3 regions of the Nocardia higoensis genome follow, and region 3 is predicted to be linked to each of the others. Evidence: riboswitches for the same ligand, from Rfam matches in the RefSeq annotation. Region 3 holds a riboswitch; each other region holds the start of a gene.
What was found. A riboswitch is a leader RNA that binds a small molecule or an ion and turns the genes downstream of it on or off. The one in region 3 is predicted to bind cobalamin.
Positions count from the first base shown of each region.

Region 1: it holds a riboswitch for cobalamin, as region 3 does, so the genes downstream of both, IU449_RS18465 (ABC transporter substrate-binding protein) here and IU449_RS03220 (FecCD family ABC transporter permease) in region 3, are expected to answer to the same signal.
Region 2: it holds a riboswitch for cobalamin, as region 3 does, so the genes downstream of both, IU449_RS14700 (CbtB domain-containing protein) here and IU449_RS03220 (FecCD family ABC transporter permease) in region 3, are expected to answer to the same signal.

Region 1 is NZ_JADLQN010000003.1:121,486-124,752, reverse strand. Features, by position in the region: gene IU449_RS18475 (DUF4185 domain-containing protein) at 1-41, opposite strand, end outside; gene IU449_RS18470 (hypothetical protein) at 261-893, opposite strand; cobalamin riboswitch at 1,026-1,159, shown strand; gene IU449_RS18465 (ABC transporter substrate-binding protein) at 1,295-2,206, shown strand; gene IU449_RS18460 (FecCD family ABC transporter permease) at 2,203-3,228, shown strand; partial or broken gene IU449_RS18455 (ABC transporter ATP-binding protein) at 3,225-3,267, shown strand, end outside.
Region 2 is NZ_JADLQN010000002.1:131,319-134,585, forward strand. Features, by position in the region: gene IU449_RS14690 (transposase) at 1-144, shown strand, start outside; gene IU449_RS29045 (zinc ribbon domain-containing protein) at 107-358, shown strand; gene IU449_RS14695 (CbtA family protein) at 583-1,392, opposite strand; gene IU449_RS14700 (CbtB domain-containing protein) at 1,383-1,580, opposite strand; cobalamin riboswitch at 1,612-1,788, opposite strand; gene IU449_RS14705 (antibiotic biosynthesis monooxygenase family protein) at 1,826-2,149, opposite strand; gene IU449_RS14710 (alpha/beta fold hydrolase) at 2,185-2,979, shown strand; gene IU449_RS14715 (A/G-specific adenine glycosylase) at 3,167-3,267, opposite strand, start outside.
Region 3 is NZ_JADLQN010000001.1:718,512-721,778, reverse strand. Features, by position in the region: gene metE (5-methyltetrahydropteroyltriglutamate--homocysteine S-methyltransferase) at 1-853, opposite strand, end outside; cobalamin riboswitch at 986-1,215, opposite strand; cobalamin riboswitch at 1,526-1,744, shown strand; gene IU449_RS03220 (FecCD family ABC transporter permease) at 1,923-2,903, shown strand; gene IU449_RS03215 (ABC transporter ATP-binding protein) at 2,903-3,267, shown strand, end outside.

The DNA of each region.
Region 1 (3,267 bases), on a different contig from region 3:
AGCACGCCGATCCTGGCGAGTGCGGACAGCGATCGTTTCATCCGGCGGAGTCCCTTCTGGTAGCGCGCGGTCTGCGGGTGTCATTGTGCCCGCATCGGGACCGGATAGGGGGTAACCGCCGGGCGGTTGTCCGCAGTCTGTCTTGAGACCGAGCGGTCCGGCAGGGACCGCGCTGCTTCGCTTGGCCCCCATGTGCAACCGGTACCGACCGCGGCTCGAACTGTCGGCCCCGCCACTACGGCGGGGCCGACAGCTTGCGGTCAGTCGGTGAAGAGCTCCGCGGCGGTTTCGGCGGACAGTGCGCGGTCGAACCAGCGGGTGAGGGTGTCGGCGTCGGCGCAGTCACGGATGCGGTGGCGGTCGCTGTCGGTGAGGGGGACGCGGCGGTGTTGGAGGATGCGCAGGATGTCTTCTGCGCGTCCTTCTTGACGTCCCTCTTGACGTCCCTGTTCGCGCCCTTCGTCGCGGATGCGCTGCGAGGTCTGCGAGCGGAAGAAGGAGAGATCCACGGACATCATCTGCCTCCAGGTGTCGGCGGCCGGGCTGGTGCCGAGGCCGAGTTCGGTGAGTTCGGCGACGATGGCGGCGTCTTCGTCGTCGATGCCCCGCAGGGCGGCGGCCAGCGATTTCAGTATCGCACCGATGCTGGGGTGGTGGGCGTGGGTGATTGCCGACAGGGCGGCGAGCGGGACATCGGTGATCGCTTCGGCGGTGTCGGTGATGACGGGGACATTGTCGGGGCCGAGCAGCAGCGGCCGTGCGACGAGGCTCGGCCATTGCCGGGGACCGATGACGAAGGGTCCGCCTGCCCATCGTTCGGTGGTCTCGTCCTGGCACACGACGAGCAGAACCGGGGGAAGCAGGTATTTCGAGTGCAGGTGCGCCAGGTACATCAGTCGATCATATGTTCGAAACCGAAGTACTCTGGTGCAGCCTCGAGGACGGTCTGTCGGTCTGAGGTCCGCCGGTTCGGACGTGTCGGGGCACGGCGAGGCCGGTCGGTTTCCGGGGTGAACTACGCTGCGAAATGCCCTGCCGAACCCGGCCGGGTACCGCGGCGTCACGGTGAAGCCGGTGGGAATCCGGCACTGTCCCGCAACTGTGAGCTCGGCGTTTCGCCGGGTGAGTCAGGTCGGCCGCCGTCGCGGGAGGCGTACTTGTCCTCGGATGAAGGACGGTATGGACGGAGGATGTCGTGCCACTCGCTTCCCACCGGCGGCTTATTGCTTCCCGACGGCCGCACGCTGCCCGCCGGGCGGGTGCAGGACGATTCGAGACGGACCGGCTACTCGGCATGGCTGGGCGGTCCGGTGGCGCACGACGGTGGGGCACGGTCTGGCGGCTCGTCGCCGCAGGCGCGTTGATTCTGCTGAGCGCGGCGTGCAGCGCCTCCGAGCCTGCCCCGTCGACCGGCGGGAACAGCGTGGACGGGTCCCCCCGAGCCATCGTCTCGCTCAGCCCCACCGCCACCGAGATGCTCTACGCGATCGGTGCGGGGGAGCAGGTGGTCGCGGTCGACGACCGCTCCGATCACCCGGCCGACGCTCCCGTCACCGACCTGTCCGGCTACACCCCGAACGTCGAGGCCGTCCTCGGCTACGACCCCGACCTCGTCGTGGCCAACGCCGACACCGGCGACCTGGTCGCCGGGCTCGAGCGGGCCGGCGTCGAGACGCTGATCCTGCCCGCCGCGCGCACCCTCGACGACACCTACGCCCAGATCGAACAGCTCGGCGCTGCCACAGGGCATGTCGGCGACGCGGCCGAACTCGTCGCCGGAATGCGCACCGATATCGACCGCATCGTCGCCGGACTCCCCGACCGCGACGCCCCGCTGCGCTACTACCATGAGCTCGACAACACCTACTACACCGTCACCGACGACACCTATCTCGGCGCGATCTACTCGATGCTCGGCCTGCGATCCATCGCCACCGGCGGCAACGGCTACCCGCAGCTGTCGGCGGAGTACGTGCTCGAGCAGAATCCCGATGTGATCTTCCTGGCCGATGGACAGTGCTGCGGAGTCACCCCGGAGGTCGTCGCGCAGCGCGCGGGCTGGGGTGAGCTCACCGCGGTCCGCGACGGCCGGGTGCACGTCCTCGACGAGGACATCGCGAGTCGCTGGGGACCGCGCGTCGTTGATCTGGTGCGTGAGATCGCCGCCGTAGTCGCGGGCGCCCCGGCCGTCCGCCCCACCTCTTGACCGGGACCCGGCGTCGCGCGCTGGTGGTGACCGGCGCGGTTCTCGCGCTGCTGGTCGCCGTGTTCGTGAGCATCCTCGTGGGACCGGCCGGGCTCACCCCGCGCGGCGTCCTGCTGGACATGGCCGATCGACTGCCGTTCGTGGATGTCGAGTCGGGCCTGTCGACGCGACAGCGGGCCATCCTCTGGGACATCCGGATGCCGCGCACCGTCCTCGGCGTGCTCGTCGGCGCGATGCTCGCCGTGGCCGGGGCCGCCTACCAGGGCGTCTTCCGGAATCCGCTCGCCGACCCGTACCTGCTGGGCGTCTCCAGCGGCGCGGGGCTCGGGGCGACGCTCGCGATCGTCGCCGGTGGCGCGGCCGGATTCGCCGGTGTCCCCGTCGCGGCCTTCGCGGGCGGCCTGCTCGCGGTCGCGGCGACCTACACCCTGGGCCGCACGGTCGGCGGGCTCCGGTCGGAAGTGGTGGTGATCCTGGCCGGGGTCGCGGTGGCCGCCTTCGCCAACGCCGTCCAGACCTTCTTCATGCAGCTGCACGACGACACCCTGCGCCAGGTCTACTCCTGGATGCTCGGCCGGCTGACCACCGACGGCTGGTCCGAAGTGCTCGTCGTGCTGCCCTATGTCGTGGTGAGTGTCGTGGTCATCGCACTCCACCGGCGCACACTCGACGTGATGGCGGTCGGCGATGTGGAAGCCGCGAGCCTCGGCATCGATCCGGCGCGAGTGCGCCTGATGCTGGTCGGCGTCGCCACGCTCGGCACCGCCGCCGTGGTCTCGGCGGGCGGTCTGATCGGGTTCGTCGGCATCGTGGTTCCGCATGCCGTGCGGCTGCTCGCCGGTCCTGGCCACCGGCTGCTGTTGCCGCTGTCGCTGGTCACGGGCGCGGCGTTCCTGGTGTTCGCGGATGTGCTCGCCCGGACCGTCACGGCTCCGGCCGAACTGCCGATCGGCGTCGTGACGGCGGCGGTCGGCGCGCCGTTCTTCCTGTTCGTGCTGCGACGCAGCCGAGGGGTGTCATGACCGGCGCGCGCGCCGAGGCGGTGACCTGTGTCCGGGTCG
Region 2 (3,267 bases), on a different contig from region 3:
CTCGAGGAGAAGGCAGCCCGGTACGGGCGAACCTTCGCCAAGGTGGATCGCTGGTTCCCGCCTGTGCTCGAGGTGTGGGGTGGTCGGGCAGAAGAAGCCACTGCACGTGCGGGAGTGGACGTGCGTGTGCGGCACGATCCATGACCGCGATGTGAACGCGGCAACGAATATTCTCGCGGCCGGGCGGGCCGAGAGGGGAAACGCCTGTCGAGTCGGTGTAAGACCTCAACGGAGCAATCCGGCGGGCAGTCGACGCAGAAGCAGGAACCCACCGGAGCGGCACACCCTGCCGCGGGAGGAATCCCGGTCGTTCGTTCACGGCCGGGAGGACGTCAACACGAGGAAGACTTCGAGATAGATAGAGATATGGGACTCGACAGGCGCTCTGGTCGCGCAGTCGCGCCAGTTGGCGCTGGTGCCGTAACTCGGCCCGGAGGGCACGAAAACGAAAGGTGGTGCGAGCCTGCGCCGGCTCGCACCACCTCTTTCGGCAGTCTCTCCCCGGTCCGTAGGTACGGGCCGGGGTCTCACGTCGCGAAGGAGATACTCCCTCGCCCCCTCAACCGTGGGAACGGATTGGGCTCATCCCGCGGCGACACGCTCGCGTTCGGCAGTTCGCGTGCGGTCCGAGAACTCGGTCAGTGCCGCGAATCCGAGCCCGAGCGCCGCCCACAGAGTGGCCGACACCGCGAGCGAGGACACCCGGAACTGCCACAGCAGGCTCGGCGGGAAGTCCGCGGACACCTCGTCCACGCCCGGCAACAGCACATAGCCGACGGTCGTCACGGCGACGAACGCGAGCACGCCGCCGATCAACCGGACCGTCGACAGCTGCCCGGCCAGCACTCTGAACGCGTACAGGCCTGCCCCGACCGCGGCGATGCCGAGCAGCACCACCGCCACCCACAGCAGAGTGCGGTCGTCGATGGTGTCCGGGTCGCCCACCGCGGGGGGATTCGCCGGATACTTGAAGAACGGCACCGCGGCGATCGCGGCCCAGCCGCTGACACCGAGGAGCATTCCCAGTGCGGGACCCGACAGCGAGGTGAAGCGGCGCGCGTAATGCGCCACCGCGCCGAAGATGGCCCCGAGCGCCAGTCCGTAGAGGCCGAGCGCCAGGAACTGGCCGAACTTCTGGCCGGTCCGGCTCACCACCGCGTCGTCGCCGTGGGAATGCGCCGCGTCGTCGCCGTGGGAATGACCGGCTTCGGCCCCGTGCGAGTGCCCGTCGGCCGCCGTTTCCGATGCCGCCATCGCCTCTTCGAGCGCGATCGCGGCGTCGACGTGGGGTCCCCCGACGAAATGGCCGACCGTGGCGGCCAGCAGGCCGGCGATCACACCGGCCAGCAGACCACGCAACAACAGAGTTTTCAGCGATCCCGTCAGTGGCACGGAACACCCAGCAGATGCCGTCCGTCGTGCATCAGCTCGTGCAGGAACATCCCGCCGCGCGAGATCGCGCCCTGGTCGAACCCGACCAGGTAGAGGGTGAGCAGTGCGAGAAGAACGACACCGACCGTGACGAGCACGGTCGCGACCGAATCGGTCGCCCTGGTGGCGGGGATATGCGCGATGGCCATGGGATCCTCCTGAGGGATCTGCGTCCCGTAAAGGGGGTTTGTGCGATGGTGCCGGTGTCTGGCTCCCGCCGCCCCGAGAACCCCCGCCGGTGGCGGAGACGGACTCGGCACGTCGAATACAGTGGCGCGACCGCTCCGGATTCCCACCGGATTACCGCTCACCCTCGCTTGGTCACCTCGAACTGTGACACCCGGGGTTGTACGCCGTCAATACGATGCTGACGGCGCCCACCCCCGGACAGTGCTCATTCGCCCGCCGCGGCCTGCGCGGGCACGTCGAGGACGACCTCGAACTCCAGCAGCGAGGCGCCGGTGGAGACCGGCTTCTTGTCGCCGCTGCCCGCGTGCGCGGTCCGCGCGGGACCGTCGCGCCACGCGGCGAAGGACTCCTCGGAATCCCACTGCGTGACCACGAAATAGCGGTCGTCACCGGCGACCGGGCGCAGCAGTTGGAACCCGAGGAAACCCGGGGAGTTCTCCACCGCGTGCGCGCGGGCGGCGAACCGCTTCTCGAGTTCGGGACCCGCGCCCTCGGGAACCTCGATCGCATTGATCTTCACAACAGCCATACCACCGACAATACGGCCGGGGCACAATCGAGTCGATGGTGACAGAGGCGAAGTCGGCCGCGCCCGCGAATCGCGCGGGGCCGCTACACGACGAAGGCGGCGCGGGCGCCCCGATTCTGCTGCTGCACGGCTTGATGGGCAGCGCGCGCACCTGGTCGGGCCACCTGGACTGGTTGCGCGACCACGGCCACGTGCGCACCTTCGACGCCGCCGGTCACGGCAGGCCCGCGCCGTCCGAACCGGCCACCGAGGCGTTCGTCGCCGACCTGGCCGAATCCACCGCCGAGATCACCGAACCGATGGTGGTGATCGGGCATTCGATGGGCGCCCTGCACGGCTGGGTCTTCGCCGCGCGGTATCCCGAGCGGGTGCGCGCACTGGTCGTGGAGGACATCGGCCCCGATTTCACCGGCCGCACCGCCGCGAACTGGGCGACCATGATCGAGGCCTGGCCGCAGCCGTTCCCCGACGCCGCGGCCGTGATCGACTACTTCGGCGAGGTCGCGGGCCGCTACTTCCTGCGCTCCTTCCAGCACAGCCCCGACGGCTACCGCCTGCACGGTTCCGTCGCCACCTTCCGCGAGATCTCCGAGGAATGGGGCCGCCGCCATTTCTGGGACGAATGGACATCCGTGCGAGTACCCACCCTGCTGATCGAGGGCGAGCACACCATCACGGTGCCGGGGCAGATGCGCCGGATGGCCGAGGTGAACCCGCACGCCGAGTACGTGTGGGTCGAGGGCGCGGGACATCTCGTGCACGACGAACAACCGCGCCGCTACCGGTCCGAGGTCGAGCGGTTCCTCGGCCGCGTCCTCGCCGACCGCTGAGCTCGTCACCGGTTCGACCGGTCACCGATCCACGCGGCCGACGAGCCGCGTGGTTCGCCGACACCGAGGCGCCGCGACCCCGTCCTGATCCGCTGGGCGCCGATCCGGGTGACCGGGCGCAGCGGGCGATCGCCCAGGCGTGCGGCAACCGGTTCGTGGTGCCGACCACGGGATCGGGCCCGTCGGCTCAGCGCTCGCCTTCGCCCGCCAGCGCGAACAACCCGTCGGCGGTCTGCTCGACGAGCCCGTCGACCAGCAGCGAGTCCAGCGCTCGAGCGCGCTGACCGG
Region 3 (3,267 bases):
TGCTCGCCAACGCCGGAAGCGACGCGACCTCCTCGACCGTGGCGCCGGAGACGAAGTCGACCCCGATGGCCTCCACCGGGGTGGCCGCCAGCGCCGCGAGAGCGGGACCGGGCTTGCCGAAGTAGGTCGCCACCAGCAGCGCGGGTCGGTCGGTGGCCCCGGCCAGCTCCCGGTAGACCGAGGTGACGAGTTCGAGTTCGGCCTCGTCGAGATCGGTCACCAGGATCGGCTCGTCGATCTGCACCCACACCGCGCCCGCCTCGGCCAGTAGGGACAGCAACCTGCGGTAGAGCGGCACGAGATCGGCGATCCGGTCCAGCGCTGCACTGCCGTCGACGGTCTTGGCCAGCTTCAGGAAGGTCACCGGGCCGACGACCACCGGCCGGGCGGGCACGCCCAGCTCCTGCGCCTCGGCCAGTTCACCGAGCAGCTTGCCCGGATCCAGCGTGAATGCGGTGTCGGCGGCGAGCTCGGGAACGAGATAGTGGTAGTTGGTGTCGAACCACTTGGTCATCTCCAGCGGGGCGATGGTGTCGGTGCCGCGCGCGGCCGCGAAGTAGCGGTCCAGGTCGTCCTCGATACCCGACACCCGTTCGGGCAGGACACCGAGCAGCACCGCGGTGTCGAGCACATGGTCGTAGTAGGAGAAGGTGCCCACCGGGACCGAATCCAGACCGGCGGCCTGCGCGACCCGTAATTGGTCGACGCGCAGCTTTTTCGCGCTCCGGTGCAGCGTCGGCGCGTCGGTGCGTCCCGCCCAGTAGGCCTCGACGGCCCGCTTGAGTTCCCGGTTCGGTCCGATTCGCGGCAGTCCCAGCACCGTCGCGCTGAACGGACTCAGAGGTTTCGACATGTCATGTGCTCCGTCGATGGCAGGGTCAGCCGCCACCTGTCCGGACGCGCACGACGACAACGCACCCGGACAAACCGAATGCGTGAGATGTCGGCGTAGCGCCCAATCCGCGAGGCGACGGCCGCTGGACACGGCGTGTCCAGCACAACCGGCAGGTCTTCGGACTCGCGGGCATCGACCACGACGGGTCGACCCGGGATCGAGCACTTCCCGGGCTGGTACTACCACGCCGTCGCTTCCCAGGCCGTGTGGCCCAGTGCTGTGTGACGGCGGTCGTTCCCGCTCACCGCTGCGGGACAGTCCCGGATTCTCACCGGGTTCCCTCTCGCCCTCCGCTCGTCACCGAGCGAGGAGCTTCGACGTCCCGCGCACACCACAGCGGCACGGGACGAACCAGCTGCGGAACCAGGATAGGCCAGCACCACTCCCCCGCCTACCGGGGTCCTCACCGAAACCGAGCCGACGCTCCGGTCGAGCACCTCGACGACGCACGGCGGGCGGGATGCCATTCGATGCAGCGGACCACCGGAACTGCCGGGATCGTCAGCTGGGCGACCGGCTCAACGGAGTACGCGCCGCCACCAGGTCCGCACGCATGCCATCACCACCTCAGCTGAACTCCGTGGGCCATATCGAACGCGTGACCGTGGCGCTGCACCATCGGCGCGAGTGTTACCGTGGCGGCGCGTCGGCTACCGCTCGGCTTCGGCCGGGCGGTTCGCAAGAGGGAATCCGGTGGAAGTCCGGAACTGCCCCGCAGCGGTGAGTGGGAACGACCGCGGTCACACAGCACTGGGTGTCCACCCGGGAAGCGACCGCTAGTAGGTGGGATCGGTTCGTCCGGTCCCGGGTCCACGAGTCCGAAGACCTGCCGGCGTGGCCGCGCCGTTCGGTGTGGTCGCTTGTCGACCCCGAGGGAGCGGTCGGCGAGGTCACGGGCTCGCTCTGCGTGCACGTCCTCGTGTGCTGTCTCGGATCGACCGGCCGGGTTCGATCCGTGAAGGTTCTGGTAGTGCGTCGATTGTCCGTGGCCACCTTGGCCGCCGCCACCCTTGTGGCGTTGCTCGCGATGTCGATTCTCGCGTTGATGTTCGGTACCGCGCCCATCCCCTGGCGCGATGCCCTCGGGTTCCTGTGGGCCGAGCTCTCCGGTGGCCCCGTGGCGGCCGCCGATATCGCCAACTACCGGATCGTGGTGGATTCCCGGCTGCCGCGTGTGCTCACCGCGGCGCTGGTGGGCGCCGGGTTGAGCGGGGTCGGGCTTATCGTGCAGGCGATGGTGCGCAACGCGCTGGCCGATCCGTACGTGCTCGGCATCTCCTCAGGAGCGTCGGTGGGCGCGGCCGCGGTCGTGCTGTTCGGCGCCTTCGGCGCGCTCGGGGTCTACGCACTGTCGACGGCGGCGTTCGCGGGCGCGCTGGCCGCGACCGTGCTCGTGTACCTGATGGCGCGCACGGCCGCGGGGCTGGTGCCGTTGCGTCTGGTGCTGACCGGCGCGGCTCTCGGATACGGATTCTCCGCTGCGACAACGGTGCTGGTGTTCCTGGCGCCGCGTGGGGACGCGGCCCGGTCGGTGATGTTCTGGCTGCTCGGCAGCCTGGCTGGCGTCACATGGAGCGCGGTTCCCTCGGTGGCCGTGGTCTGCGCGGCGGGTTCGGTGGTGATCGTGGTGTGTGCGCGACGACTGAACGCGCTGTCGATGGGCGACGAGGTCAGCGCCGCGCTGGGTATGGACGCCGCCCGGCTGAGGCTGCTGCTGTTCGTGGTCGCGGCCGCGATGACCGGCTGTTTCGTGGCGGTGTGCGGGGCCATCGGTTTCGTGGGCCTGGTGGTGCCGCACGTGGCCAGGTTGCTGGTCGGCGCCGATCACCGCAGGCTGATCGTCATCGCGCCACTGCTGGGGGCGGTGTTCCTGGTGACCGCCGATCTGCTCGCCCGCACGCTGGTCCCACCGCAGGAGTTGCCGCTCGGTGCGATCACCGCGGCGGTCGGTGTGCCGGTGTTCCTGCTGTTGATGCGCAGGCGCGGCGCGATGGTGGGTGGCCGGTGATGCGGGTCGACTACCAGGACGTGTCCGTCGAGATCGACGGCGCGCGCATCGTCGAATCGGTGACGCTCGGTATCGAGGCAGGCAGTTTCGTCGGCATCGTCGGCCCGAACGGCAGTGGCAAGTCGACCCTGCTGCGCTGCCTGTACCGGGCGTTGTCCCCGGCGTCGGGCCGGGTCCTCGTCGACGGCGACGACATCGCCGCGATCAGCATGAAGAACAATGCCCGACAGGTGGCCGCGCTGACGCAGGACACCGACATGCAGTTCGACTTCACCGCCCGCGAGGTCGTCGAGACCGGGCGGTTGCCGCATGCTGCTGCGCTGCGGTCGACGCTGCGGGAGGACGAGCGGATCTGCGCCGAGGC